4 regions of the Lysinibacillus sp. GW247-5R2A genome follow, and region 1 is predicted to be linked to each of the others. Evidence: riboswitches for the same ligand, from Rfam matches in the RefSeq annotation. Region 1 holds a riboswitch; each other region holds the start of a gene.

Region 1 (7,985 bases):
GGCAATCGTAGCGATCAGGAAAATAACTGTTACGATTGTTTGCTTTTTTGTCATTGGAGGTCGCTCACTTGTTTTCCTTCTGCGAAATCCTAAAAAAAATAGCAAAACGGCCAATAGGCAAAAAATAATTGTGATAGACGATAAAATAATATCCAAAAGCTGTGTGCCACTTATTTCATAGGACTGAGTTAGATTACCATCTAATATATCTTTAACTTTTAGTACCAGGTTTATATTGGTATTTGCGCCGTTACTCAGCAAGCAGATGGCTCTTCGTTCATTTAGCTGTATGACTACTTGGGTCCTGAAATTTGGGTTGCCCCCAGTGTGTTCTATAATCGTTTGGTCGGCATTGACCGCCCAGCCTGCCGCATAATACATATCGTTGACAGACGAAACAGACGTATCACCCTTATGTGATTTTTCAATTACCCTGTGAAATATTTCAGGTATGTTCTGCACGATACCCATCTGTATGCCCATCCAACGCGCCATATCTTGTGTATTAGAAATGATGTAGCCTGCGGGTTTATTCCCAGCATAATCTGGTGCCTTAAATGGAGATGTCATAAAAAAGGAAGAACGGTAGCCCTGTGCCAACTGTCCAGTGGCTTGAGCATCTTCTTTATACACATACGTCTGGTGAAGACCTAACGGCTGAAATACCTGTTCCATCATAAAGTCTTCATAGCTTTGTCGCGACACAATCTCAATAACCAAACCCAATACGTCATAATTAACGGTTCCATAGTTATACTGTTCGCCCGGAGGGAACTCCAATTCAGCATCTACGAGCATTTCTACAGTTTTTTGCAACATATCCGGTGTATGGCCTTGGGGAATATTTTGAATATGTCTAGTATTTGTTAGACCACTGGTATGGTGAAGAAAGTTATTTAGTGTAAGACTTTGCATATCAACCAGTTTCCCTTGATACTTTACCGTAAACCAAGGTAAATATTTTTGGACAGGGTCAGTCATTGAGAGCAGCCCTTGCTCTTCCAACAGCAAAATTCCAATACCGGTAAAAGCTTTACTGACCGAGGCTAACTCATAGAGTGTATTTTCACTTGCAGGCAACCCGTTTTCACGGTCTGCAAGCCCTGAAGAAAAGTAGTGCACTTCATCATCAGCAAGGATAGAGATTGACATGCCTGGCACACCTGATATATGACGGGCATCATCTAGCAACGCTTGGATTGCCGCAGATTTCGAATCTGACAACGCATAACTTGGTGTTGGGAATCCTGAGAGTAATATAAATAACGTAAATACAAAAACAATAATCTTCTTCATAAACCCTCCTTTTTGAAAAGTTATAAGGGAATAAAACCAATAAGCAATTAGTACAACTACTAAACTAAGTTTTAATTTACCTTTCTATTCACCTATATAATATCAAGTAATTGTCAAAAGTTACACTCCACGAACAGATGTATTACTTCAATAAGAAACGATCTTCAACAATTGGGCGCTATTTCTGTAGAATTGAATTAAAGTTGCGACGAAACACCTCTTTGAAACCGAATAGGAGAGCAACATTTCAAATAATGTTCCTTGATATAATTCTCTATGTAATATAACTATGTTTGAACAAGGAGATGGAAGCATGAGTAAGTTAACAGGTAAAATCGCTTTAGTTACAGGATCAAGTCGAGGAATTGGCCGCAGTATTGCATTGCGTCTGGCACAAGAGGGGGCCTTTGTCGTCGTTCATTACGGGAAAAGACGTAATGAGGCAAAAGAAGTTGTTGACAAGATCAAACAAAGCGGAGGGAATGCTTGCGCGATTGGCGCTGACCTTAGTACTCTAGATGGTATTCAAAATTTATTTACTACTTTGGATGATACAATCCGGGAGTATATGGGTGGTAGTGGATTCGATATTCTTGTCAACAATGCTGGAATTGGTCAAATTATCAGTTTAGAAGAGACGACGGAAGAATCATTTGACGAGGTAATGAACATTAATGTAAAAGCACCACTTTTTATTACTCAGCAAGCTTTGCCACGTTTAAAAGATGGGGGGCGTATTATTAATATTTCATCCTTTGTGACACGTGCAGCTTCACCAAGTGTCTTCACGTACAGTATGTCCAAAGGTGCTATCGACACATTTACGCGTCTTCTAGCCAAGGAACTGGGGAGCCGTAATATTACGGTAAACGCCATCCAGCCTGGAATTATTAATACAGAAATGAATGCTGATACTTTGGAAAACCTGGATGGACAAAAATATGCGGCTGGTCTTTCAATTTTCAATAGATGGGGAGAACCCGAGGATGTGGCAGATATCGCCGCCTTTCTTGCTTCCTCAGACAGCCGTTGGGTAACAGGTCAATTACTCGATGCAAGTGGAGGATCTCATCTATAGAATAGTATAAGAAGTTACTAGGAATGAACTCTGTATTGGGCAGGGCTCATTCCTTTTAATGTCCCTTTCATCCGTTTGTTCGTGTAAATAGTAAATGTAATTCTGAAGTGAAATGTTCCATACTTTCAGAGTTTAATACTCGTGCTTTTCTGAAATAAGGAAAGCCTCTTTCTTCATTAAAAAAGCCATGAGTAGAATGAGATGTATTGAGATAACCGGGCAGAGAAGTTCATTCATCTGCCTGAACATAATGATAAAAAAGTATAGATGATTTTTTCTCGAATGAACTAAATCTAATACTGATGTAGGCTGTTACGTAGTTGTAATGAACATATACTTAGGTTGAAAGGAGGTATTTATTTATGACACAAACATCTAGAGCGATTCCTGGTGCCGCAGTCCGCGGAACGGCATCTGGTGTATTTTTTATGGCGTTTTTTGGTACTCTGTGGGCGTACACGGGAATTATGGGATTGCACGGCTGGGGAGTTCCATTATTGTTAGTTACTGCTGTTGCCATAAGTATAGCGCTGTTCATCGGCGGTTTTTCATTAATACGCGCATCGAGAGAATTGACGAATCAGGTTTCAAAAACAGACTTAAGGCAGGGGAAGCGTACATCGTTTTGGTTTAACATCATTTTTGCGGCAGAGGGTTTGGCTATAGCCATTACAATTGCTGTTTGTAACGTTACTCGTCACCCTGAACTTATACCTGTCGTAATAGCTCTTATTGTCGGTGTTCATTTTTTCCCATTAGCACCTCTGTTTCAAGTTAGACTCTACTATTTTACCGGCACACTCCTTTGTTTACTTGCTATTATGACATGGTTATTTGTACCTGCAACAGTCACACTGGGGGAACATCAGATCAATGCATTTATGTCTGTAGTGGGCTTTGGCTCTGCCCTGATCTTGTGGGGAACTGGTCTTGCAATATGGCTAATGGGCAGAAGGTTGCTAGGTATCGTCCTAAAATAAGTGAGAAGGAACTTTACACCGAAAAAATAAAATATGTATTCAGCTAATAGTATGTATTACTTTAACAAGCAAAAGACAAATCAGCTTCTTTATTACTGAAAAGGGGTAAATAGGTGAATAACACATATAAATGAGGGTTGGATATTTATGCTTCCCCAAATAGAAAAACCCCTCACATCTAATTAAGGGGTCTCTCAAAAATTAATTCAAAATAAGCTGCGGAACCATATCCTTTAGTTGAAGGAGCAAAAATTTGAACAAATCTCCATCCTTCAGATGCGTATTGGTGAATTATATTTTGATAATCTTCTTTTGGTTTACTACCCCAAGCATTTAGTTCCACTTTAACGAAATGGTATTCGTACATTATGATCACCTCTAGAAATAGTTGACTTAATTAATTTACGAAGAAAGTAGAAGATAGTTTCATAATTAGATTTTTAATTGGAATAAACGACCAAAGCCAATATTGAGTTTTGAATATTGAGTTGGAGATAAACTCATCACTGTTTATTCAACAATCAGGCGCTTTTCGTAATAAGGAAAGCGTCTATATTCATGGCAATGGCCAGATTGTGGAGCATCTTGTTAAGTGATTTGGATTTTTTTGTTAAAGTATAGTTGAGTTTGTGAAGAATTGTTTTTAAACTAAAGGAACAGATAGTTCAACAAGAGTTTACGTATCAAAAAGCTAGAAAGAGACTGAAAGGAATATTACTAATGATTAATAACTTTATTGAAAACATTCAATCGCTTTATTCGGACCTTTCCATTGAAGACATTTATCCTAATGAAATTGGACAGAATAATGATGTGTTTATTGTAAACAAATCTTTGGTATTTAGGTTTCCAAAATATAAAATTGGAATCAATCAATTAAAAAGAGAGACGGAAATTTTAAAATACATTAAAGGTACCATTTCAACTCCTATTCCGAATCCAATTTATCAATCTTTTGAAGAGTTAGAACCAGGTAAAGTCTTCACCGGATATCATCTAATAGATGGTGTTCCTTTGTGGAAGGAAAGTTTAATAGGTGTGAAGCGTGTTGATTTAGTTAAAGGGTTGGCAAAGCAACTTGTTTCTTTTCTTGTAGAACTTCATTCTATATCAGGAGAAAAAGCAAGTCGAGATTTGAAACTAAAGGTTCGTAATCCTCATGAAGAGATGTATAACTTGTATAATAAGATTCAAAATAAATTATTTCCTTTTATGAGAAAAGACGCTCAACAGGAAATCTCACAATCTTTTGAAACGTTTTTAAATGGGAAGGCATTCTCCAATTTAGATATAACACTTATACACGGAGATTTCGGAGCATCTAACATTTTGTGGGATCCAGAAACAAGGATGATTTCTGGGATAATAGACTTTGGTGGGTCGGGTTTAGGAGATCCAGCGTATGACTTTGCTGGAATACTTTCTAGCTATGGTGAGGATTTTTTTGATATGTGTATTAACCTATACCCTAATGGTCATGAAATATCTGAACGAGTTAAATTTTATAAAAGTACATTTGCTTTACAAGAAGCATTGCACGGGATTGAAAATGGAGATAGACAGGCTTTTGAAGCTGGAATTAAAGATTATAAATAGTTCGCTTGCACAATTAATGTGGAATTAGTTCAATTAATATAAGGCATTTTCACTAAGATCCAAATTGTTGGCAATTTAAAACAGAGTAAATAGATAAATTTTTATGTAAAAACAATTTCTACTATTCTGAAATATATGGTATAGTAGGGGCATAACTGAATAGAGTGTAAGAAATGGTGCCAGATGAAAGTCTGGCTTAAAAGGGAAGTCGGTGCAAATCCGACGCTGTCCCGCAACTGTAATTCGGAGCAAATCACAAAGGCCACTGGGAAACCGGGAAGGCTGTGAGGCGTGTTGATGAGAAGCCAGGAGACCTGCCAATTTCTAGTACACACCAAATACCTACGTGGAAATAGGTGGTGAATAGTGACCAAAAAGGCACTGTGCGATAACAAAAGATTTTGCGAAAATTCTACTTTTTCGTATTGTTTTTGTCTTAATAATTTTACCAAGCAGCCATTTTCCGAGAAGGGGAATGGCTTTTTTTCATGCTACTATTCTGTATTCCAAAGCAAAATCCACTGGTTTTCATATAGAGCCACTGAATCTAGCATGGGATGACACAAATTTGTAAGAGCCAGTAACCATAAACTTATTGATGAAGGGGAGATTAAATATGACTTATACTAGTACACTCATTGGCTATCCATATATCGGAGATGATCGTGAATGGAAGAAGGCGTTAGAAGCATTTTGGCGTCAAGAACAAATGGAAGAGGATTTTCAGGCAACCCTAAAAAGTATTCGGTTATCTCGGATTGAAAAGCAGCTACAATCTGGCATCGATATAGTGACAGTGGGAGATTTCACATTGTACGATAGAATGTTGGATACAGCCTTAATGTTTGGCTTAGTACCCAAGCGCTTTAACTGGCAAGGTGGAAGGGTAGATTTACATACCTACTATAGTGTAGCGAGAGGTAATCCTTCAGCAGTAGCTAGTGAAATGACCAAATGGTTTAATACCAACTATCACTACATTGTTCCTGAATATGAAGGGCAACTGTTGCAACTAACAGAAAATAAGGTATTGGCCGACTTTATAGAGGCAAAAGAAGCGTTCGGTATTATTGCGAAGCCGACACTTATTGGCCCCTATACATTTTATAAGCTAACTAAGGGCTACAATAAATTAACGCAGGTTGAATATTTAGTAGCGCTATTACCTCTCTATGCTCAGATTATTCAAGAATTAGTAGATGCAGGAGCTCAGTGGATTCAATTAGAAGAGCCTTCTTTAGTGACGACACTTGACTCAGCAGAACGGAAGCTAGTACAGGAAATCTATGCTCAGTTAGCGACAACTGTTCCAGCAGCAAAAATAATGCTACAAACATATTTTGAAGCATTATGCTCCTATGAAACATTGATTACTTTGCCTGTCGAAGGGTTTGGTTTAGATTTTGTACATGGCTATAAAGGGAATATGGAGTCACTTCGACAATTTGGTTTCCCTCAGGATAAAGTTTTAGCTATAGGTATTGTTAATGGTCGTGATATATGGCGTACGAACCTAGCGGAGGCTAACGCCACGATTCAAGCTATTGAAAAGCTTAGCGATGCGAAGGAATTGTGGATTCAACCTTCAAGTAGCCTTCAACATGTACCAATATCTACTTCACTTGAAAAGAAGCTGGACCCTGTTCTCAAACAAGCACTGGCGTTTGCTGATGAAAAAATGGAAGAGATTATGGAGCTCACTAAATATAGAAAAAATCAAGACGGAACGCTACGTCATAATTTCTCAGCAAGTATGAAGGCCATTGAAGCACTAAAAAATCATTCGATTCGTCAAAATAAAATGATCCAGCAAGCCTCTCAATCCGTATCAACAAAGGATTTTGAGCGACATAGTGATTTTAGTCAACGTCAAAAAATACAGCAGCAGGCGTTAGGTCTGCCACTATTCCCAACAACGACAATCGGCAGCTTTCCTCAATCTGATGAGGTGAAGAGAAATCGTAATGCTTGGCGAAAGAAGCAATTGTCGAATGATGACTATGAAGCATTTATTGAACTGGAAACAAAGCGCTGGATTCACTTGCAGGAGGATCTTGATATGGACGTACTAGTTCATGGAGAATTTGAGCGGACAGATATGGTCGAATATTTCGGTGAGAAATTGACGGGCTTTGCCTTTACTGAAAAAGCATGGGTCGTTTCATATGGCTCTCGCTGTGTGAAGCCTCCGATAATTTATGGAGATGTTGCATGGTCTTCAGCCATTACCGTGAAAGAGTCTGCGTATGCTCAAAGCTTAACGAAGCGCTTTGTCAAAGGGATGCTGACGGGACCAGTGACCATTTTAAATTGGTCCTTTGTACGTGATGATATTTCTCGGAAAGATGTCGCTTATCAAATTGCATTAGCACTTCGCAAGGAAGTGGAAGCACTTGAAGCGGCAGGCATCTCCATTATTCAAGTGGATGAACCAGCACTTCGAGAAGGGTTACCTCTTCGTAAAGAAGAATGGGGGGCTTACTTAGATTGGGCGGTCAATGCCTTCAAGCTTGCTACATCGAGTGTTAAGGATGAAACACAAATTCATACACATATGTGTTATTGCGAATTTAACGATTTCTTAGAACCCATTAGCGCGCTAGATGCAGATGTGATTTCCATTGAAACATCTCGTAGCCATGGAGAGCTAATTTCTTCCCTTCAAGTAAATCCTTATACAAAAGGAATCGGATTAGGTGTTTACGATATTCATAGCCCACGTGTGCCGAGTGAAGGCGAAATGTTAACCATTATGAAAGATAGTTTACAAGTTCTAGACAAACATCAATTTTGGGTTAATCCTGACTGTGGCTTAAAAACAAGGAAAGAGCCAGAAACAATCGCGGCTTTAGCTAATATGGTAGCTGCTACTAAAATATTACGTCAGGAAGTGAAGGAATCTATATCAAGATAACGAAAATAATAAAATAAAAGGAGTTAAAGAAAGATCAGGTTATCTACCTGGTCTTTTTGTATGGAGGTTTTATTATATTCAGAAAATAAAATTGACGTGAACATTTCAGCATGTTATGTTT
Region 2 (7,985 bases), on a different contig from region 1:
CACCTGGAAACACCAAAGGATAAAGCAAATGGTGACTATGCAACAAACATTGCTATGCAATTAACAAAGTTAGCGAAGAAGCCACCTCGTGCAATTGCGGAAGCTATTTTAGAAAATCTGGATACTGAAGGAACAGATATTGAGAAAATTGATATTGCTGGTCCTGGTTTCATGAATATCACAGTGCGTAAAGATTTCCTAACAGGGGTAGTTACACAGGTTCTGGAGCAAGGCGCAGACTATGGTCGTTCAAATGCAGGCGCAGGGGAGAAGATTCAAATAGAATTCGTTTCCGCTAACCCTACAGGAGATCTTCATTTAGGACATGCGCGTGGGGCATCTGTTGGAGACTCATTATGTAATGTATTAGATATGGCTGGCTACAGTGTCTCTCGTGAGTACTATATTAATGATGCAGGGAACCAAATTAATAACCTTGCATACTCATTAGAAGCACGTTATAAGCAGGCATTAGGAATGGATGCCGAAATGCCAGAAGACGGCTACCATGGCCCGGATATTATTGAAATTGCTGGAAAGCTAGCAAAAGAGCATGGTGATGCAATCCTAACTAAATCAGATGAAGAACGTTTTGCATTCTTCCGTCAGCATGGTTTAGCGTTAGAATTAGATAAATTAAAAACAGACCTAGCAAACTTCCGTGTAAACTTTGATGTTTGGTATTCTGAAACATCTCTATATGAAAACGGAAAAATTGAAGTGGCATTAGATAAATTAAAAGCAAATGGTCATGTGTTTGAAGAGGATGGCGCTACATGGTTCCGTTCAACAACTTTTGGTGATGATAAAGACCGTGTATTAATTAAAAACGATGGTTCGTTCACATATTTAACGCCAGATATCGCCTATCATGAGGATAAAATTGTCCGTGGCTTTGATAAATTAATTAATATTTGGGGAGCGGACCATCACGGCTATATTCCACGTATGAAGGCTGCCATTCAAGCATTAGGCTATGATCGTGATACATTAGAAGTAGAAGTAATTCAAATGGTTCAGCTTTATAAAAACGGTGAAAAATTCAAAATGTCTAAACGTACAGGCAATGCGGTAACAATGCGCGAGCTTGTAGAAGAAGTTGGTTTAGATGCAGTTCGCTACTTCTTCGTAAAAACAGCAGGCGATTCTCATATGGACTTTGACCTTGACCTTGCCGTATCGCAATCTAATGAAAACCCAGTGTATTATGCACAATATGCACATGCACGTATTTCATCAATTTTACGCTCTGCCAATGAACAAGGTTTTGCTGCTACAAGTGAAAACCTAAACCTATTAACAGCTGAAAAGGAAATTGATTTATTGAAAAAAATTGGCGATTTCCCACAAGTGGTAGCTGACGCGGCTAAACATCGTACACCACACCGTATCGCAAATTATATTCAAGAAACAGCAGCAGCTTTCCATAGTTTCTATAATGCAGAAAAAGTATTAGATGCTTCAAACAAAGAGCTAACAGAAGCTCGCTTAGCATTAATTACTGCCGTTCGTACAACAATTGCTAATGCGCTTCGTTTAATCGGCGTGTCAGCACCAGAAAAAATGTAATAGTCTATCTTAGCCCCTAACAGGAAAAGTGTTGGGGGCTTTTTTATGGATAGAAAGCGGGTTTACACATTAAAAAATGGTAGTGAGTGATACGGGATTATTGGCTAATCATTAAAATTTCTGCTTCAAACCATATTTTTCTGTTAATTTCGAAAATTTTGTTGAAGTTTACGTTAACGTCAATGGTATACTGTTGCCAATCAGGAAGGGGGAGACGATTATGAAGACGATTCAAGAGGTGGCTAAGGAGTTCGATGTGTCCACGCGTACAATTCGTTATTATGAGGAGCTTGGGCTTCTTTGTCCTCAACGTTCATCTACGAATCAACGAACCTTTTCAAAAAAAGAATTTGCGAAGCTCAAGCTTATTTTTAGAGGAAAGCGTTACGGCTTTTCACTGGAGGAGATCAAGGAAATGGTATTACTTTTTGATTTTGATCGCTCAGGAATTCAGCAATTGGAGCGAACCGTTGAATACGGAGAGCAAAAGATTCAGGAGATTGATAGGAAAATAGCTGAGCTTACGCAAATGAGAAATGAATTACAACAAATGCATGGCATGTTTAATGAAAAATTAACGACTTTAAGGGGAGAGATGCACGATGAATAGTTCCGATTTATTAGCACGTAATGCCCGTAAGTATCCAACAAAGGAAGCCGTTATTTGTCATGGTAGAAGAGTGACCTATTATGATTTAGATGAGCAAGCGACTCGTTTTAGTCATGCCTTATTAGAACAGGGTGTAAGGCAGGGAGATAAAGTTCTGATTTTTATGCCTAACGTTGTAGAGTTTGTCGTAAGCTATTTTGCTATTCAGCGAATGGGTGCTATTGTCGTCCCAGTCAATGCTAAGTTTACATTACAAGAAGTAGAGTATGTGGCACAGCATGCTGAGGCAAAGGCGATTATTGCTCATGAAGCCATTTTTGCGGCAGTCCAGCATATTGCCGGAATCCCGTTAAAAATTAAAACAGGACAACAAGTAACTGGCTGGCTTCATTTTGAAACAATCATTCAAAGTGCCAGTGCCCAAACGATTGAATGTCAGTTGAACGAGGATGATGCTTCGACTATTTTGTACACATCAGGTACAACTGGGAATCCAAAGGGCGTATTGTTTAGCTATCGTAATATTTTAACGGTTGCGCAAATGATTGCGGTTGAAATGGAGGTCAAGCCTGAAAGCCGTATATTGCTAATGATGCCATTAACTCATTCGGCTCCATTGCATTTATTTTTAATGGCAGGTGTTTTTGTAGGCTCTACAAATGTGTTAACGCCAACTTTTACACCAGACTTATTAATAGATTCCATTGAAAAAGAAAAAACGACCCATTTCTTTGGCGCACCTGTTGCTTATTTATTAACAGCACAGTTGCCAAGATTGCAATCAGCTGATTTGTCCTCCATGAAATGGTGGGTGTATGGAGGTGCACCTTTATCTGAAAATGAGGTTCGGTTCATTCAACAGTCCTTCCGCACAACTAATTTAACATGTGTATATGGATTAACAGAGGCGGGACCAAGTGGATCATTGTTATTTGGCAAGGAGCATGAAGGAAAGGCTGGGAGTATTGGACAGCGAGCACCTTTAGGTACAGAGATACGTATTGTTAACGACAGTGGCGAAGATGTACCAGCAGGAGAAGTAGGGGAGATCGTTTTATTTGGTGAGGGTAATATGCTTGGCTACTACAGAGATGAAGCGGCAACCAATGCGGCCTTTATAGACGGTTGGTTAAAAACAGGAGATCTAGCTCGTAAGGATGAAGATGGCTTTATTTGGATTGTTGATCGAAAAAAAGATGTGATTATTTCGGGTGGGGTCAATATTTATCCGAAAGAAATTGAAGATTGCCTTTTAAGCTTTGAGGGAATATTTGAGGCGGCAGTGGTTGGTGTTCCACATCCACAATGGGGAGAGACAGTGAAGGCTGTGTATTCCGCTAAACAGGATATTGATGAAGAGGCTCTAAAAGATTATTTAGAGGGACAGCTTGCTAAGTATAAAATACCGCGTATTTTTGAAAAAGTGGAAGCGCTACCAAGGAATGCGTCAGGCAAAATTTTAAAACAATTTTTGAAAGGACAAGAGGTGAGATAGTATGAGAGTTTTACAACAGGAAATAGCAGGCACAAGCAATTTTTTTACAGATAATGATACGCTTCAAAAGGTGTTGGAAATGATGCTGGATAAAGAATTTTTATCTTATGCGCATCGGGAATTGACGGACTTTGGTGAGCTATGTGCGGGTGCTATAGACGTGAGGGCGAAACATACTGATCGACAAGGAGAGCCTCGCCTTCAAAGATATAATGCCTACGGTGAAGAGGTTTCAGAGATATGGGTCAATGACGGCTACAAAAAAACAATCGAAGAGACATATAATACGGGGATTGTTGGCTATGTGCATAAAGATATTCCCCAACTAGGTCACAAAGGGAATTATGTCTATAGTTTTGCGCAAGGTTATTTACTGTCACATGCGGAGCCCGGTTTTTATTGCCCTGTGACATTAACGATGGCTACTGCCTATTTATTAGACCATTATGCAGAGGAAGAAGTTAAGAAGCGCTTTTTACCGCATGTTTGTGCAACAGGCGATAGGGAGCTATATGAGGGAGCGACATTTTTAACGGAACGACAAGGAGGCTCAGATGTTGGTGCGAATGTAGTAGAAGCAAAACTTGTGGGGAATGAATACCGCCTCTATGGTGAAAAGTATTTCGCCTCCAATGCAGGGATGTGTGGGGTTGCAATGGTATTGGCACGAATAGAGGGTGCACAAGCAGGCTCTAAAGGATTAACTCTTTTTGCTGTTCCATGGCGTAATGAAGATGGATCGGCTAACCATCTTCGTATTCGACGACTAAAAGATAAATTAGGTGTGAAAGCCGTTCCATCTGGTGAGGTTGAGTTTGATGGAGCACTCGCGTATGTAGTTGGTGATCACAATAAAGGGATTTATTATATGCTGGAGGCTCTTAATTTATCAAGAATTTGTAATGCTGTGGCATCTATTGGCATTATGCGCCGTGGCTTCTTAGAGGCGAAGCATTATGTGTCAAATCGATATGCATTTGGTAAACCTTTAACACAGTATCCTATGATCCAGGATACATTGGGTAAATATGCCGCTAAGCTGCATGTAGAAGTAGCTACGATTTTTGATCTTATTCAATTATACGATAAAGTGACAAGTGGTCAGGGAACAGAGCAAGACACCATCATGAACCGTTTATATATTGCCATTATGAAAAAGGAAACGGCAGAGCAGGCGGTCCATTATGCAAGTGAAGCAATTGAGCTACATGGCGGGAATGGCTATATTGAGGACTTTGTAACACCACGCTTATTGAGAGATGCGCAAGTGCTGACGGTATGGGAGGGTACGGCTAATATACTAGCTTTGGAGCTTATTCGCTTAGTGGATAAATACAGGGCACATGAATTGTTTGTTCAAGAGATGAGCGAGCGATTAGAAGTATTAACAGACCATTCATTAGTGAAAATCGTTCAAGAGCAATTAACTAAACTATCGGCAACCTTACAAATTTTTAGTACTCTCGATGAAGCGACAAAAACGTTTGAAGCAAAGGATGTTGCCAAAAAAATGGCCCAATTATATGAAAGTGTCGTAGCCGTTGAGTGGGCACAGAAATTTGGTGGGAAATATGACAAACTAGCGGATGTTTATTTAGAGCAAACTTGGTCATTACGAACGATCGGTGCTCCGATGAAAACCGTACAGTATTTTGCTGAAATCGTCTAATAACCCTTGGAGTCGCCTTGATATAGAGGCGACTTTTTTTAATTTCATGTATAATAAAATCAACTGAATAGTATAAAGGTTCTTTACTTATGTAAAGTGAAAAGGGAAATCAGTGTAATTCCGATGCGGTCCCGCCACTGTAAGTGTGAGTTTTTTCAAATGATGCCACTGAAGATTTCGGGAAGGCTTGAAAAAACGTAATGAGCACAAGCCAGGAGACCTGCCTTTATAGCATAGACATGACAGCCTACGAGGATAGGATGGTGGATTTTGTATCAGTTTTTTGGTGCGATTTTGACCCCTCATCATTCGAAGATGAGGGGTCTTATTTTGATGGAGGAATATTTCTAACACATGAACGCACAAATCAACGAAGGAGGATTCACATGAAGAAATTTTGGAAAATAGGGGTATCGGCATTTTTAACGATAGGGTTGCTAGCGGCTTGTGGACAAGAGGCGCAAAAAGACAATTCCACACCTACAGAAGAGCAAACACAACAAGAGACATCTAAAACGGAAGCAGCAACATTCCCTATGACTATAACGGATGCTATTGGGAAGGATATTACACTAGAGGCTCCTCCTGAAAAAATAGTGTCACTAATTCCAAGTAATACAGAAATATTGTTTGGCCTAGGTTTAAAGGATGAAATCGTAGGGGTTACTGACAACGACGATTATCCACCAGAGGTAGCTGAAAAGGATAAGGTTGGTGGCATGGAATACAATATTGAACAAATTATTGCCTTAGAGCCAGATATCGTTTTTGCACATGAATCTAGCATGTCTCTTTCGGAATCGGCCATAGCACAGCTAGAATCGGCGGGCGTGAAAGTATTTGTTGTGAAAAATGCCCAAGATTTTAATGAAACCTATACAACGATTGAACAGCTTGGGCGTGCTACAGGGAAATTATCAGAAGCTGAAAAAATCATTGCTGACATGAAGGCGAAAGTGGATGAGGTTCAAGGGAAAGTGAAAGACGTTGAACCTAAGAACGTTTTTGTAGAAGCCTCTGATGAACCTAATATTTATACAGCTGGTCAAGGCACATTTATGAACGCAATGCTGGAGATGATCCATGCAAAAAATGTAGCAGCAGACGGTGATAATTGGTATGAAATTGGTGCAGAACAAATTATCACAAAAAATCCAGATGTCATCGTGGTGACATATAGTTATGTACCTGATATTTTAACAAAAATACCAAAGCGTGCAGGTTTCGAGACAATTAATGCAGTAAAAAATAATGCTATTGTGCAAGTAGATGAAAGCACAACAAGCCGTCAGGGACCACGTTTGGCGGATGGCCTTGAGGAATTAGCAAAAGCTATCTACCCTGAGGTATTTAAGTGAAAAAAGTAGCAACAGCCTATGTATTAACATGTACGCTTCTTATCATTAGCATCTGGTGTGGCGTCGCTATAGGCTCTGTTCATATTCCGATAGAAGTACTGTGGAATCAATCAGTTGATGAAACAGCTGCCAATATCTTTTGGAAAATTCGCTTGCCCCGTGTGCTTTTAGCGGGGCTAGTAGGAGCTTCTCTCGCCATTGCGGGAGCGGCTTTCCAAGGCTTGCTCAAAAATCCATTAGCAGATCCATATACATTAGGTATTTCATCGGGTGCTTCTGTCGGCGCAGTCATGACAATCTTTTTTAATATTTCTATACCTGTTGTAGGTTTGTATGCCTTACCTACCTTTAGCATGATAGGTGCGATTATTACAATGGTGATTGTGATGAGCTTTGCTAGAGTAGTGGACCGTTCTTTAAAGATGGAAACACTGATTTTAACAGGTGTTATCTTTAGTTCCTTTTTAGGATCGTTAATTTCGTTAATGATTGCTTTATCGGGAGAGGAGCTGCGCCAAGTAATCGGCTGGCTACTCGGTTCTGTTTCTATGCGTGGTTGGCCGTATGTTCAAATGATTATTCCGTTTGTCATTGTTGGTTCCCTTATGCTGTGGACACAGAGACGTGAGCTTAATGTTCTGTTATATGGGGAAGAAAGAGCGAAGCATTTAGGTGTTAATGTAAAGCGAAGTAAGTATTTGATTTTAGTAGGTGGCTCCATGCTAACTGGAGCAGCAGTTGCTGTTTCAGGCACAATTGGCTTTGTAGGGTTAGTTGTACCGCATATGACAAGAATGATTTGGGGTTCTGATCACCGTCATTTACTCCCACTATCATTTTTTAATGGGGCAACATTACTTATTATTTGTGATTTAGTGGCAAGAACCATTATCTTGCCAAGGGAACTGCCTATTGGTGTCATTACGGCATTTATTGGAGCGCCTGTTTTTTCCTATATTTTTTATAAGCAACGAAGGGGCAAGGGGGTACGGGCGTGATTGTTGTTGAACATCTATCAGGTGGTTATGAAGACGTACCGATCGTCAAGGATATAAGCTTTACAGTTGAAAAGGGAAAGATTCTTGGCATTTTAGGGCCAAATGGTAGTGGGAAATCAACATTATTAAAGGTAATGAGTGGTATTCTACCAGCAGTTGAGGGCATGATTTCTATTGATGGACAAAGCATTCTTTCCTACAATGCCCGTGCTTTAGCAAAAAAAATGGCTGTTTTACCACAGCTCCATGCGAATGCTTTTTCAAACAGTGTAAGAGAAGCTATTTC
Region 3 (7,985 bases), on a different contig from region 1:
TACAGACAATGCTTGAAATGGTAAAGCTCCCATCGGATATTTTAGAAGCCCTGCCTTCTGAGCTAAGTGGAGGGGAGCGACAACGGGTTAATTTACTAAGATCGATTTTAGTCGAACCTCAACTATTAGTATGTGATGAAATCGTTTCGAGCTTAGACCGCTTGATTCAACGAGAGATAATCGATTTATTAGTGACTTTAAATAAAGAAAAAAACGTGGCGATTTTATTTATCTCGCATGATTTAAAGGCAGTTTCTTATTTGTGTAATCGCATTTACGTGATGAAATCGGGTGAAATTGTTGATGAGAGCCGTAAATGCGAAGGTGGCTTTGCTTTTACAGACAAGTATGCGCAAATGCTCTTCCAAGCCGTAGAAAACGAATAATATGAAAATAAACCGAAAAACACTTTCCTTTTTTGAATGGAAGGTGTTTTTTATTTTTGTATCAATGATCTGAGTGGGGCGGTCAAATCCTCAGTGATGCTATAAATTGTATAGGTATCCTTTACGTTCTGTTGATCTACTTCCCCTAACCAAAGATGAAAGCCATATTGGTTTTCAGCCGTATACACTACTTGTACGTCAAATTGTGGGATAGCCATATTGACAATTCCCTTATTTCTTACTGCTGTCGTCATTCCTTCCTGGAATAGATTGAGACAATTCTCATCCTCATATTCTTTCATAAAATCACTATGCACAAAACCAAATTCAACGCTGTTAGAAAAGCTGATCTTAGCCAATTTCCCACCTGCAAGCTCCTCATTTGTACAGCCTAAAACAACAATGGCTAATAGGGACATGACTATGACTAGCAATGTTCGCTATAAGCCATCTCCTTTATAGAATAAATATTACAAAAACGAGGGTCGTAGCCCAGTTTTCATCATAATATAGTAAACAAACAAAAGCTGAAAGGGGATAAAGCATGGGTTTATTTGATGGATTAATTGGCAATGCAAGCGAGGTGAATTTTGAAAAATTACAGGAGGAGGTCAATGATTTACTAATTCCAAACGAAACCATTAAAAATGCCTATAAAATTATTAGAGACATATTTATTTTTACGAATAAACGATTAATCCTCATTGATAAGCAAGGAGTGACTGGCAAGAAAACGGAATACCATTCCATCCCCTATAAAAATATTGTCCATTTTTCAGTAGAAACGGCTGGTACATTTGATTTAGATGCGGAGTTAAAAATATGGGTATCAGGCAGTTCATTACCCATCCAAAAAAACTTCAATAAGGCGACCAATATTTATAAGGTGCAAAGTGTTTTAGCACAGTATGTTTTAGGCTCGAATTAATGGTATACTATCGTATCAAAAGCAAAACCCATCCAAAGCCCGCCTATATGCGAGGCTTTTTTTGTGCTTAGAGGGAAGACCATATTGTTAGATGTAGTTAAAAGTATATGGAAACTTTCGTATTACATATATTTTTGCATTAAAAGCAATTTATGATATGTCAGAGGTATTTATCTAAGAAAAAAGTTGCTCGTTTTTACTACCTTAGGTAATATTATCCAAAGGGGGATTTTTATGTTGGAAGAAAAAAGAACATGTGAGGATATAAGAACTAAATTGATGCTCGATTTGCAAAGAATAGAGAAGGACGAGTATCAGTTACGCGAAGGTGAGCAGCATCAAGATTACGTCCCTTTGTTACTTCAATTTATCGGTGATCCTCAGCCAGAATTACGAGATAATCTCATTTATCCGATGTTTTATATGTGGATAAAGGAAGAGAATAGGTTCAGTGAAGAGGAGTTGCGTAGCTTCTTATCTGTTTTGACTGATAAGAACCATTTGTTTTATCATATCGGCAGCGAGGAGGATCAGTCAGTTTTTACAAGGACATTCTCTGCCTTGCCTATCGCTTTGATTGTCCAACGCCATAGACAAAATCCATTTTTCACTCAAGTGGAGATTGAGCAATTATTACATACAATGCTCCGTTACTATAAAGAAGAGAAGGATCTACGAGGTTACCTTTCAGAAGGAGGCTGGGCTCACAGCGCGTCTCACGGTGCCGATGTTCTTGCCGAGCTGGTGCAGTGTAAAGAGTGCAGCACCGTCATGCGGGGTGAGATTCTTGTCGCTATTTCTGAGAAGCTCAATAATGGTAGACATATTTTTAGCGATGAGGATGATGAGCGATTGGTCAACATCGTGGATGGGATCATTGACAATGAGCTACTTCCACATCAAGAAATCGTAGATTGGATTAGTAGCTTAGCGCAATGTTGTACTTTGCCGAGAAGCCGCAGTCAGGTAATTACCCGCGTAAACAACAAGAATTTTATACGTAGTCTCTACTTCAGAAGAGGCCAAGATAGCCGACAGAATGAGCTTCACACGGTCATGCTTGCTACGGAGGCAAAATTAAATAGATTTTCTATTCGTTAAAAGAACGTGGAGGCATTCCCAAAAGGTTGGTACGCCACTATTTAAAAAAGACACGAAAAAGACAGTTAAAAGAGCGCCTTGTTTATACTAAAGCCTTTTTTATTTTGATTTTTCGATTTAAAATCAATGATTATTTTATGATATTCATTTTATAAAGTATTTAAGTAGTCACCATATGAAGAATGATGCGATTATGTATATCGATGATGATGAAATTATATTCCACTGGGATGATAGGGCACGTTCAATCTGTTCCGAATTAGATACAGCAGAACCTATCGAATTGCTAGCGACCTTGCACAATCACCTAAAGTAATAACTTAAACTGAAACATACACGCGCCAACGAGTTGAGTCCTCCGTTTTGCACCAACATGATGGACAATAATTATGCTAGAGTCAGTGCCAGCTATGAATATGAAGGATCGTTGCGCCGACAGTGATTATTGAAAACTAGGTGCCCAAATTCCTAGTTTTTCTATTCTAATAAGCAGAATATTCTTTAATGGAATAGGAAAATCCATCATAAATATTGAAGAATGATATTATATAATGCTATGGAAAGTCCTAAAATACTAGCTTTCATTTTAGCTGGATGATTTTTTTTACTCCGAAACAAGTAAAAGAATACTACTATAAATCCTAAAGGAATCCAAAGCTGAAAGATACCATCTTTTGTGCTGCGAGAAAAGATTGGTGCAATGTAAGTACTAATTAGAAAGTAAAAGTAAATAGTAAAACGTCTTGTTTCTAATTCCTTGCTCCACTTTACTAAAAAGAAAATAACGATGATTGCGATAATTGTAATTTGTAAGGGTGGTAGAAAAACAGAACCGCCACCAAATTTAAATTCCACTATGTATTCCCTCCTTTGTTACAGTATACCACCATTTATAGTAAAAATTGTGTTGTTCAAGGGAATCGCATCCGTAAACGTGTTTGAGTTCGGGTATATATAGTAGCGAATTTAATGCCTTCATTTCGCAATATGACGTATTTATCATATGAAAGCTAGAACGTTTAAAACAAAGGAGAATTTACGAACTAGCTTTAAAATAGTGCAAAAAACTCCTTATTTCGTAATTGGCTATAGCTGAAAAAGAACGCGATTTAATCTTAGAGCTAACGCAAGAAGGTAAAACAATTGCAAAACAACGCGATGATTTTTGGGAAGGTAGACCAAAGAAATTTGATAAGAAACTGTTAGACACTGCAATGCAACTATTGGAATCGAATAGTTGTAATGAAGTCGAAGCAAAGCTGGGAATTTCAGTCGCAACTTTAGCGAGAAAAAGAAGAAAACGAAAAGCGAAATTGATTAACGATTATGCAAATAATCTTGATTGATTTTTTGCGTTGAAAGTTCGTGACTCAAAAGCCTCTAGGCTGATTGGTGCTTTCTAGTCTTATTACTTTGCACATAACCTATTTATATTGTTAAATAATGGATTTTTCAAATGGATTGTTAAAATTCAATTAACGGAACTGGTTCGTTGAAGAAGTGTGAATAGTAAAACCTTGTAGGGAGGGGTGAGAAAAATCGTTGAAAAAATAGAAACGAATAGTAAATCTATAATTTCATTAACTCTTGGCATTCTTTCAATCATAGTTCCACTTATTGGATTAGTTTTTGGGATTATTGGAGTAGTTTTATCAAGAATAGCAACAAAGGAAATTTCTAAAAGAAATGAAAATGGTAGAGGGCTAGCCATTTCTGGTTTAATTTGTAACGTGATTGGGATTATCATTCAAACCTTTGCAGTATTGTCTATTATTGCATTTTATTCATTAACCAGTATAAGTTAATATTGCAGGTTCTTATTTACTAATAGGTGCTTTAGCTTACTAGTAGACCTCAAAAAATGTCTCTATAACTGGGGCGGTTAATCGCAAACTACAGTATTGGCAATGATGATCGTCATAATTTTTATATAGTAAGCGTATTGTAATCTAAAAATTAGTAGGAATGCATGCGATTTAGCCGTATGAACGCATTATGAGGCAAAAGAATAACAAGTAAAAAGTGTCTTTTCAATCTGAGTTAAATAGATTGCAAGATAGTAATATAGAAACTGGAAGATTTTATGTTATTTGACATCGGAAAAAGACTACCTTACAATTGAGTTTAATAGTCTACAAGGAATGTATAAAACACAGCATTCCTTCACAACTGAATAGCGTGTAGTACTAGGTGTAAATTGCGTGCAATTTGCTTAAAAGGGAAGTCGGTGTGAATCCGACACTGTCCCGCAACTGTAAATGTGAGCGACTTTTCAGCAACCACTGTCAAATGATGGGAAGGGGAAAAGTGGCGATGACCATGAGTCAGGATACCTGCCTAGTTACGAGTACACACCATAAACCTACGAGGAATAGGAGGTGGCATGTTGACAAAACAGAATGCTCTGTTCGTCACAGTACGTCAAACGCCCAAAGTTCATGAAAGGGTTCACTTTAGAACTCCTTCGCATTTACTTAGGGTTTGTTTGGCATTGTGTGATGAAGCACATTAAAGCGAAGGATTTCCTCAAACATAGTAGGAAGTCCTTTTTGTTTTGAAAATATGTACGCAAAGGGGATGCACAGAGGATGAATATTCATGCAACGACAACACAGGAAACACCTTTTGTAGATATGACGATTTGTAAGCAGCCACGGACAGAAATTGCCAAGAAAGCGAAAACAAGAATGGTGGTCGAATCACTAATTGATCAATTATTAGCAACGAAACTGATTCGCAACGATCGCTTTTTTGAGCAAATCTTATATAATAAAGACATTATTTGGATACAAAATGGGGAGGTAGAGGGCCATCTTTTTGCTCAGGCGAATTTAACAGATCAACTGAAAACGAAGACGAATAGCTTTATGATGTATATGCCAACGAACCCTATTGTTTATGAGGTGAATGGGGAGCAGTACCACTTAATTACACGCATTGATTCAACACGAGCAAAGCCTAATCTTGACCGTCTTTCACAGGAGCCCAATCCAGTGTTAAGCGCTGCACGTGTCAATGATTTACTATGCTCAATTGTCATACGTTTTTATGAAACGTATATGAACGATTTAGAGCAAATTCCTCATCAGGATAAACTAATTGCATTTGCGCAGCAGGAATACACGCAGTTTCTTCAAGCCGTTCAGGACTTAAATGATTTTCACTTTAATTGGCATCCACGCGGGAACGGCCACGAGCTATTATTAACATTAATTGATCAGCTACAAATATTAAAAAGTCAGCCTGGAAAAGTAGTTATCGACTTCACGAATACGCAAGGTTATGTGGTGGTTGAACCTGCCTATCCGGTGCACAAGCCTTCAAAGAAAGCTGTTGGTGCCATATAAAAGCAAGCCCTCCATGAAGCGGAGGGCTTGCTTTATTTTTTGTATGGTTATTCTACCTTCATCTGAAATACTAGTCCAACAGATTTTCCGTGCTAGTACATGAAACTTAGCTCTGACAATGCATGGCTGCTTGCGCCTCTTGCCAAGGGACAGAATAGCCTTTGCCTTTTGCGCAAAAAATGCTGGAAGAACTGTATTCAGGGTCGGCATTTTTATCATAACCTATTTGAGTTATTACTTCTTCTGCATTATGACACACATCATAGCCATCAAATTGAAGGGTAAGCGCACCTTTCCCATTTGTATAGGCGGCAAAAATTGTGTTATAGCTCATGAAGGTCGCTACTGGTGCACGTCCTGTTAATACAACGTCTGTTTCAGTGAGTACAGGGTCGTCGAAGGTGCCAGCAGCCTGTTGAATGTCGGTCATCATACGGCCAATAAAGTCATTGGAAGCCTTCATTTTAAAGCGATAATAGGGCTCAAGTAGGACGTTCTGTGCTTGTTCCAGTCCTTGGCGCAGTGCTCGGAAAGTGGCTTCTCGGAAATCACCGCCAGACGTATGCTCATTATGTCCACGTCCCGTTAAGAGCGTAAAATGAATATCTGTTACTGCGTAGCCTGTGAGTAAGCCGTGATGATCACGTTCAAACAAGTGCTTTTCTACGAGGCGTTGGTTGCCCACTGATAAATCATCTGCATGACAGGCATTGCTAAAGGTAATGCCTGTCCCACGTTCATTCGGCTCCATTAATAAATGAATTTCTGCATAATGCTTAAGTGGTTCAAAATGTCCGTAGCCTGTAACGGTTGTCGCAATTGTTTCCATATATAATATTTGTGGCTCTCCAAAAGTGATGTTGAATGTAAAGCGCTTCAATAATACTTCAATCAGTACCTCTAGCTGAATGACACCCATTATATGCACATGGATTTCCTGAAACTTTTCTTGCCATACGACACGCAAAGAGGGCTCCTCGGCCTCTAATAGACGGAAAATCCTTAATACCTCTTTAATATGTTGCTCACCCTCATATTGAACTTTTGCCTGTAATGTAGGGACCAGCTCATAGGGCTGTGATAGCATGTTACTGCCAATGCGATCGCCAATGTTTGCCTGGCTGAGCCCTTTAACAGCGAAGATTTCACCAGCCTCAACATGCTGAACAGTTTCAAATCGACTGCCGTTATAAAGACGGATTTCTGTTACTTTCTCTGTAAGGTCTCCAAACGTAAATTCATCTCGAACCTGTAATTTGCCTGTTAAAGCCTTGATGAATGTTAGTCGCTGATGGCCATCATGTCGTATTTTAAAGATCTCTCCTTGAAATGGTGCTTCCGGCTCGAAGTGAGTACCCGTTATGAGTGGAAGTTGAGCAATCAAATCTTGAATGCCTTCATCTTTTAATGCCGAACCTATAAAGCAGGGGAAGGCGGATTCATTTTTAATCATCGATAGTAGCTGATTGATGCACGGGCCATGCTCCAATGTCTCATTCAAAAAGGCATCCAGTAGCTTTTCATCACGCTCCGCCAGCCACTCCATGATTGTGCCGGAAACATGATTTTCCTGAAGCGGTTCATCTACAAACAATACATGTTCCGAAAAATCTTTATGGAGCTGGGTCATCACAGCCCTTACATCTGCTCCATCACGATCTATTTTATTAATAAAAAAGAAGGTAGGGACATGATAGCTTCGTAAAAGCTGCCATACTGTTTCGGTATGACCTTGAATACCCTCTACTGCACTAATAATAATGATGGCATAATCCATGACACGGATGGCACGCTCCATCTCTGGGGAAAAATCGACATGTCCTGGTGTATCAATCAACGTATATGTATCGTCACCAATAATCATGCGTCCCTGCTCGGCAAATATCGTAATGCCCCGTTTGCGCTCAAGCTCATGATTATCTAAAAAGGCATCCTGATGATCAACACGTCCCCGCGCTTGAATACTATTTGTATGAAAAAGCATTTGCTCAGAAAAGGTTGTTTTTCCTGCATCAACATGAGCAAGAACCCCAATCGTCTTGTACATAATAAATCCTCGTTTCTTTAAGTAGCTATCTTCTCATTGTATCAGAATACTAGCACAACTATTTCTTGTAAAATGATTCGTCTTTTTGTCGAAATAGTGCTAATATAATGATGATTATATTTTTTGCATTCTATTATTGATTGCGAATTAATACATGAACTGCTAGTCTATCAATA
Region 4 (7,985 bases), on a different contig from region 1:
CCACAATTAGCGATATTCAAGGGGCAAGCCATATATCACCGTATGTCGATTTAACAGTAAGTGATGTAGAAGGAATTGTAACATTCGTTATTAATTCAAGTAGCTTCATTATGCAAGAACGCGATTCGACATTCGATGGCGTAAAATCAACAGCGATCAAGGTAAGTAAGTCGGCACATAATGTAGCGGTAGGGGACGTTATTAAAGTATCAGGGAATGTAACTGAAGTAGGTGGAAACTCTCGTTTAAGAGATACGCAAATTTCAGCAACGAATATTACAAAAACAGGTAAAGCAGAAGTTCCAAAAGTACTTGTTATTGGGGAGGACCTATCCCCACCAAATAAAATTATTGATAATGATGGCTTTGCAATTTTTGATCCACAAGAAGATGGTATTGATTTTTGGGAATCTATTGAATATATGCGAGTATCATTCCCGGATGCGAGAGTGATTGGACCGATTTATAATAATGATTCACCAATTGTTGTACCGAGTACAACAAATAATACATTCAATGTGAATGGCGGTTTAAATATTGCAGCCGACGATTATAATCCAGAAAAAATTATGCTTGAAGGGGTAGCAGGGAAAAATTATGATTCGGGTGATCGTTTTAATGATCCACTTATCGGATTTGTAGAAAACTTTACAGACGGCTATCGACTGAACACGAATAAAGTCTTCCCTAATGTGACAAAGGCAAATCTTCAGCAAGAAGTGACGCATCTTGAACCAGTAGCGGACAAGTTAAATGTCGCTTCCTATAATATCGAAAACTTTTCGAATAATCCTGCCAATACATCTAATGAAAAAGTAGACAGAATTGCAGCGACATTTGTGAAAAATATGAAGTCACCAGATATTATTACATTAGTCGAAGTACAAGATAATGATGGACAAGATGATTCAGGAAATGCTGATGCATCTGAAAGCTATATGCGATTAATTAATGCGATTAAGGCTGCAGGTGGACCCGCTTATGATTGGATTGACGTAATGCCTATTAACAATACAGTAGGCGGTGCGCCTGGTGGTAATATTCGTGTAGGCTACTTATATAATCCGACACGTGTTTCATTAGTGACTGGTACAAAGGGAGCTGGTGACCAAGCGAATGGGTGGACAGCAGATGGCAGCCTTGCTTTAAATCCAGGTTTTGTTGATCCAACTAAATTTGCAGATACACGGAAACCAATTGCAGCGGAGTTCGAATTCCAGGAAGAGCATGTGGTCATTATAGGAGCGCACTTAAATTCTAAAGGAGGCGATGGTTCACTTTGGGGGCCAACTCAGCCGCCAGTGTTAGAATCAGTAACAAAACGTCGTCAGCTTGCTCAAGCCATCAATGATTTTATCGATGAAGGTCTTGCCATCAATCCGGATATAAATATCATTGTAGCAGGGGATATGAATGACTTTGAATTCACACCAGCACTTGAAACATTAAAAGGTGATGTTTTAACGAATATGGTGGATAAAGCCCCAGAGACTGATCGTTTTTCGTACTTCTTCCAAGGGAACAATCAAGTGCTGGATCATATTTTAGTTTCGAATAATCTTGCTAATGTTACGGCCATAGACATGATTCATATGAATGCGAACTTTACAGAAGCGCAGGGGCGAGCATCGGATCATGACCCTGTATTAGTTCAAATTGATTTGAAAGCAGAAAAAGAAGAAATACCAACACCAATAGTACCTGAGAATGTATATAGCTTTAATAACTATAAGACCGGTAAATTAATAATGAATCGTCCAAGCATTTCTTTAACGTTAGGAAAAAATACTAATATTAAAAATGGAATTGCAGTATTTAGTCAATATGCCGAATTCCATGGTGAAGGATTTGCAGACAAAACTGTAACAATCAGTCCTAAAAAAGGAAATGCGATTATTGATTTTAAAGGTACGGAGATTGGTGAAATTATTATCGAAGGAAAAAATGTAAAAGAAATTCGTGATTTACCTGCTGGAGCGACTATAACGTATACAAAAGGGGCTTCGGCTGAGGAAATTAAATTTAAATAATAACTACTTGCCGTAAAAATGTTAGGCATATGTCAATCGTTTAGGGGCTTGTTAATTATTTAAACTGTATGGTTCGTATTCATGAAGATCAGTAAGCCATTCCAAAACAGTTGGAGTGGCTTTTACTTTTCTCATCTCATAAATATCTATGTAAAATGGAGAGTGGGTTCATTTTCATAAAATAGATAAAAAGAGTTACTTTTAAAAAGTGAATAGATGTACTTCAACTAACGATGCTTAGTCGGTATATCAACCATGAAAACGAAAAATTTGACGAGAAAAAACTTAATAGATATTATAGATATGTTAAGTCCTTAATAGAGTGATTAGACCCAATCAGCTAAACTGTATCTTTTTTTATTGAGATCAATGCCTCATATATTATTGGCTTAACAAATGAAAAGAAAAAGATATCATACATATAATTTACGATGTCTTTTGCCTTAATTACAGATATTGAAGGTCTGTAATATATTGTGATGTGGAGGGAAATAATGATGAATCAATACGATTGTATAATTATAGGTGGAGGCCCTGCTGGGTTAAGTGCTGCCTTAACATTAGGAAGAGCGCGCAGAAAGGTTGCACTAGTTGATAATGGAACAAATAGAAATCGTGTAACTCAGGAGTCACATGGTTTTTTAACAAGAGATGGGATAAAGCCACAAGAATTTAAGAATCTCGCAAGTAATGATATAGAATCTTATCCTTCTATAACAATGATGGATCAAACCGTCATCGAAATAATTAAAGATGATATAACTGGTTTATTTCTAGTCAATACTTCGGAAAATAAATCTTATGTATCTGAAAAAATACTGTTAGCTACTGGAATACAAGAGGAATTTCCACTCCCACAAATCAAACAATATTATGGTAAAAGTTTGTTTAGCTGTCCATATTGCGATGGTTGGGAGCTGCGAGACAAGCCATTGGCTATCATTGCAGAAAACGAGGAGCATATTAGTCATATGACGAAATTGGTTTTTAATTGGTCACAGGATTTAATTGTTTTTACGAATGGTCATCAACTTTCTGAAAAGGTTCAAAATGATTTTGAACATAAGAAAATTAAGGTGTATACAAATGCTATTAAAGATTTACATGGGGATGATGGTAACTTATCTAGTGTTGAATTAGAAACAAGTGAGAATATTTTTAGAGCTGGTGGATTTGTTGTGCCAAGTTTTTATCGTCCCAATAAATTTGCTAAACTACTAAATTGTCAAGTTGATGAAAATGGAACAGTTATGACTGATGGTGCTGGACGAACAACTGGGGCTGGAATATATATTGCAGGTGAAACGGAAAAGGGTGGTCCCTCTTCTTTAATGATTGCAGCTGCGGAAGGCTTTAAGGCTGCTACAAGCATAAATATGGATATAACAATAGAAAGATTTTAAATGATGGTTAGCTGATGAGTCATATAAAATTCATCAGCTATTTTTAATAGAACTAATCGAGCTGGCGGAGAATGAACTTGAATATGTTATACTATAAATAACTAGAAAAGGTACATATTCATTGTAAATTAGTTGAAAAGGGTAGAACGGTTGAGCACATTTTAGTAGTTGTCGTTATGTTTTGTCGAACGAAAATGTGTCATTCTCGTAAGAGAGGGGTCCTACTTTAGACTAGTACAATAAAAAAATCTACGAAGATAGGATGTATGGAGTAGGATGCGAGATTTACATCATACTCAGAGTTTTACACATAATTGCATCTTTACTGTAAAGGAAAGATGCCTTTTTTATGTATAAAATTACTAGGGTGGCTACGTTTTTAGGTAAATAAGTGACTATTATTTTATTTTCTATTTTTTAATAAAAAAATGCTATCGCATTCATGCTTATATTTTTAGTTGCTTATATTTTAGTTCGTTCTTACAAGGTGATGTCAGAAAATATGAATAGTCTCAAATTGATGAACTTTTATTTCTCGATTTACTTTTTATACAAAGGATGGTACACTTAAAACTATCGAAAAACAATATATTGTGTTCGTTTTGTGTAGGTACTACTATATGTAGTTTAATAGGGAAGTTCGGTACTAGTCCGACGCTGTCCCCGCAACTGTAAAGCTGACGATGATTGTAACCACTGTGCATACGCATGGGAAGGAAATCAGAGATTGAAGCAAAGCCAGGAGACCTGCCTATATAAAACAAATTTATCATTTCTTCGGGGATTAAGAGATGGGAACGTCCGTATTTTTAGTATGTTAACGTTTCCATTTAAGCTATCTCTCTAGAAGAGGTAGCTTTTTTATTTTGTGAAAAGAGGGATTACTATGAAACTTTATACGAAAACAATCTGTCCAAAATGTCTATGGGTAAAATCCGAATTACAACGAGCAGGACTTGAAGCAGAAGTTGTTAATATTGATCATGATGAACAAGCGAAACAAACAATTATAGATGCAGGTTTTTTAAGTGTGCCTGTTTTAGAGGTGGATGAAACATTTATAGGTGATGTTCAGGAAATTGTTTCTCGTATTGAGATGATCACACTATGATCGTTTACGCTAGTCGTACAGGAAATGTCCGTAATGTTGTTTCTAAATTAAGGGCAGAATCTATTGAACTCTCTGAGGAATTAAGCTTGAATAAGCCTTATCTTTTAATTACATATACAGATGGCTTAGGTGATATTCCAGCAAAAGTGCAACGTTTTTTAGAAAAAAATAGAGATTTTTGTAAAGGGGTAGTTGCTAGTGGCAATAGTAACTTCGGACATACTGTATTTGGCGGTGCTGGGGAGAAAATTGCTACTACCTATCATGTACCCTTAGTGAGGAAATTAGATTTGCGTGGCAATCAAACAGATTATGAAGCAATACAAACGTTTTATGAAACGAGGGTAATGGGATGAAAACTTATTTAAAGCTTAATAATGACGTACTGAATCGTTATAGTACAACGGGACTACTAGAGCTAGAAAAGGACCGTGAGGCTACTCGCCGCTATTTTTTAGAATATGTCAACGTACGTTTACGTTATTTTATAGATATAGAGGAAAAAATCCGCTATTTAGTGGATGAGGGTTACTACGAAAAAGATTTTATCGACATGTACGAGATGGATTTTATAAAGAAGCTGTACAAGAAAGCATATGATTATAATTTCCGCTTCCCATCATTTATGAGCGCAAGCAAATTTTATGACAGCTATGCTATGAAAAGTCGTGATGGAGAAGAAATATTAGAAAAATATGAGGACCGTATTGTCATTATTGCCCTGTACTTAGCACATGGGAACACTGTATTAGCCAAACGTTCTGTTGAAGCAATGATGGAAGCCTATCAGCCAGCAACACCTACTGCATTAAATAGTGGAAAAAAAGCCCGTGGTGAATTAGTAAGCTGCTTTAAATTATCAATGGATGACTCTATGAATAGTATTGCTGAAAATATTGGCTATTGTTTAGAGCTTTCACGCCTAGGCGGAGGGGTCGGGGTTAACTTAACCGATTTACGTCCTTTAGGTGATCCAATTAAAGAAATACTAAATCGTGCAAGTGGTGTTATCCCAGTTGCAAAATTATTAGAAAACTCATTTAGTTATTCGAATCAGCTCGGTCAACGAAATGGCTCAGGAGTTGTTTATCTAAATATTTTCCATGCAGATATAGAGAATTTCATTTCATCAAAAAAACCAAATGCTGATGATAAAATTCGCCTCGCAACACTATCAACAGGAATTATTATTCCAAGTATTTTCTTCGATCTGATGAAACGCGATAAAGATATTGTGTTATTTAGTCCATATGATATTTTTAAAGAATATGGTAAACGAATGTCGGAAATTTCAATTTCAGAAATGTACTATGAACTACTTGATAATCCTAAAATCCGTAAAATTAAACGTTTGAATGCGCGTAGACTCTATACTGAGGTGAAAAAAGCTCAATTTGAATCAGGTTATCCTTTTGAAATTTTTGATGATAATGTCAATGAAGGACATCCACTAAAAAATATCGGTCGCGTAAAAATGTCAAACCTATGTACTGAAATCCTGCAAGTTCAAGAAACTAGTGTCATTACAGATCAAGATCAGCCTAACGAATATGGGTTAGATGTGTCATGTAATTTAGGGTCCATTGATATTCATGCAGCGAGTAAAGTAAATGATTTTGAAACATTAATCGATACAGCTATGTACTTATTAACAAATGTGTCACAAATGACATACATCAAAAATGTCCCATCGGTTGCGAAAGCGAATCGATTAATGCACTCAGTAGGGCTAGGTTGTATGAATCTTCATGGACATCTTGTTACGGAGGGCATTATGTATGGCTCGAAAGACTCTATTGATTTCATGGACCGCTTTATGGAAGCAATGAACTATTATTCTCTTAAATCATCGATGGAAATGGCTAAAGAAAAAGCAGAAACGTTCTACCGATTTGAAGATAGCGATTATGCTTCAGGTAGCTATTTTGATCAATATGTAAATAAGAATGATGAAGAGCTATCGCCAGCAGTGTTAAAAGCCCTTGGCAACATTCCAATTATCACTAATAAAATGTGGGGATTATTAAAGGAAGATGTTATGGAATTTGGTCTATTTCATTCCTATCGTTTAGCGATAGCACCAACCGGCAGTATTTCGTATATTCGTAGCTGTACGGCATCCATCTCTCCTTGTACAGAGCGTGTAGAGGTTCGTGATTATGCAGATAGTCGCACGATTTATCCAATGCCACATTTAACAAATGAAAACAGTCATTTATATGTAGAGGCCTATGATGTTGATCCTTATGATTTAATTGATTTATACGCAGCTTCTCAAAAACACGTTGACCAAGGTATTTCAATGACTCTTTATGTCACTGACAATTGGACAACAGAACAACTAGCTAAAGTATACATTTATGCATGGGTAAAAGGGATTAAGTCCGTTTACTATGTTCGTCAACGATTACAAAGCTTAGAGGAGTGTGTAGCATGTCAAATATAGTGTATGAGGCAGTCAACTGGAACAAGGCAACAAGTGAACTTGCCCAAATTTTCTGGGACCAGCAATGGAAGCAAATTTGGTTTCCTGAAGAAATTGCAGTGAGTAAAGATATTAAGCAGTGGAAAAGTTTTGAGCATCAGGACACATATAAAAAAGTGTTTGCGGGACTAACTTTGCTTGATACCGTTCAGACGAATATAGGGATGAATCGTGTTGCTGCTTATACAGACGATTTACAGGAAAAGGCTGTATTAACCGTTTTTGATGCATTTGAGGCAATACATGCTAAATCATATTCTTATATATTTACAACGCTTTGTACAAACGAGGAGATAGACGAGCTCTTTGAATGGGTAAAGAAAAATGAATATTTACAATATAAGGCAAATAAAATTGCGGATATTTATAATAGTATAGAAGAAGGGGACTCTGAGAGCTTATGGAAAGCGATGTTTTCATCCGTTATGCTTGAATCTTTCCTTTTCTATTCTGGATTTTTCTACCCATTATATTTAGGTGGGCAAGGTTTTTTAAGAAACAGTGCTGAAATTATTTCTCTCATTTTGCGTGACGAATCCATTCATGGCGTAGCGGTAGGGTTTTTCGCTCAAAATCTATATAAGCAATTTTCTAAAGAAAAACAAGAAGCCTTACAATTATGGGGTTATGAATTATTGCTGGATTTATATCAAAATGAAATGAAATATACCGAGGATATTTATGCGGAGACAGGATTATCGCCTGAGGTAAAAGCCTATGTGCGATATAATGCTAATAAGGCCTTAATGAATGTCGGATTTGAAGCCATGTTCCCAGAAGAAGAAGTGAATCCGATCGTCATGAACGGGATTCGTAATGAGGGCTCCACATATGATTTCTTTTCACAAAAGGGGGCTACCTATGCCAAAGCAAAAGTAGCGCCAATTACAGATGACACATTTAATTTTAATCGTTAGGATGAAGAACAATGAACGTAGAAGTAAAAATTAAAAGAA

What was found. A riboswitch is a leader RNA that binds a small molecule or an ion and turns the genes downstream of it on or off. The one in region 1 is predicted to bind cobalamin.
Region 2: another riboswitch for cobalamin. It lies ahead of AC07YC_RS18965 (ABC transporter substrate-binding protein); the one in region 1 lies ahead of metE (5-methyltetrahydropteroyltriglutamate--homocysteine S-methyltransferase).
Region 3: another riboswitch for cobalamin. It lies ahead of AC07YC_RS16560 (hypothetical protein); the one in region 1 lies ahead of metE (5-methyltetrahydropteroyltriglutamate--homocysteine S-methyltransferase).
Region 4: another riboswitch for cobalamin. It lies ahead of AC07YC_RS01340 (glutaredoxin family protein); the one in region 1 lies ahead of metE (5-methyltetrahydropteroyltriglutamate--homocysteine S-methyltransferase).

The regions. Positions count from the first base shown of each region.
Region 1 is NZ_JBWKZL010000002.1:168,087-176,071, reverse strand. Features, by position in the region: gene AC07YC_RS04490 (serine hydrolase domain-containing protein) at 1-1,296, opposite strand, end outside; gene AC07YC_RS04485 (SDR family NAD(P)-dependent oxidoreductase) at 1,610-2,374, shown strand; gene AC07YC_RS04480 (DUF7010 family protein) at 2,737-3,354, shown strand; gene AC07YC_RS04475 (DUF4177 domain-containing protein) at 3,533-3,721, opposite strand; gene AC07YC_RS04470 (aminoglycoside phosphotransferase family protein) at 4,075-4,950, shown strand; cobalamin riboswitch at 5,108-5,286, shown strand; gene metE (5-methyltetrahydropteroyltriglutamate--homocysteine S-methyltransferase) at 5,567-7,864, shown strand.
Region 2 is NZ_JBWKZL010000013.1:70,276-78,260, forward strand. Features, by position in the region: gene argS (arginine--tRNA ligase) at 1-1,569, shown strand, start outside; gene AC07YC_RS18950 (MerR family transcriptional regulator) at 1,790-2,179, shown strand; gene AC07YC_RS18955 (class I adenylate-forming enzyme family protein) at 2,172-3,674, shown strand; gene AC07YC_RS18960 (acyl-CoA dehydrogenase family protein) at 3,676-5,343, shown strand; cobalamin riboswitch at 5,403-5,585, shown strand; gene AC07YC_RS18965 (ABC transporter substrate-binding protein) at 5,730-6,701, shown strand; gene AC07YC_RS18970 (FecCD family ABC transporter permease) at 6,698-7,699, shown strand; gene AC07YC_RS18975 (adenosylcobinamide amidohydrolase) at 7,696-7,985, shown strand, end outside.
Region 3 is NZ_JBWKZL010000011.1:12,873-20,857, reverse strand. Features, by position in the region: gene AC07YC_RS16595 (ABC transporter ATP-binding protein) at 1-386, shown strand, start outside; gene AC07YC_RS16590 (YhfM domain-containing protein) at 437-805, opposite strand; gene AC07YC_RS16585 (PH domain-containing protein) at 931-1,314, shown strand; gene AC07YC_RS16580 (DUF2785 domain-containing protein) at 1,594-2,415, shown strand; gene AC07YC_RS16575 (hypothetical protein) at 2,938-3,270, opposite strand; gene AC07YC_RS16570 (hypothetical protein) at 3,498-3,761, shown strand; gene AC07YC_RS16565 (DUF4190 domain-containing protein) at 3,945-4,220, shown strand; cobalamin riboswitch at 4,587-4,770, shown strand; gene AC07YC_RS16560 (hypothetical protein) at 5,004-5,762, shown strand; gene AC07YC_RS16555 (GTP-binding protein) at 5,869-7,809, opposite strand.
Region 4 is NZ_JBWKZL010000001.1:277,782-285,766, reverse strand. Features, by position in the region: gene AC07YC_RS01350 (chitobiase/beta-hexosaminidase C-terminal domain-containing protein) at 1-2,030, shown strand, start outside; gene AC07YC_RS01345 (NAD(P)/FAD-dependent oxidoreductase) at 2,528-3,433, shown strand; cobalamin riboswitch at 4,025-4,202, shown strand; gene AC07YC_RS01340 (glutaredoxin family protein) at 4,320-4,544, shown strand; gene nrdI (class Ib ribonucleoside-diphosphate reductase assembly flavoprotein NrdI) at 4,541-4,900, shown strand; gene nrdE (class 1b ribonucleoside-diphosphate reductase subunit alpha) at 4,897-6,990, shown strand; gene nrdF (class 1b ribonucleoside-diphosphate reductase subunit beta) at 6,978-7,946, shown strand; gene dut (dUTP diphosphatase) at 7,958-7,985, shown strand, end outside.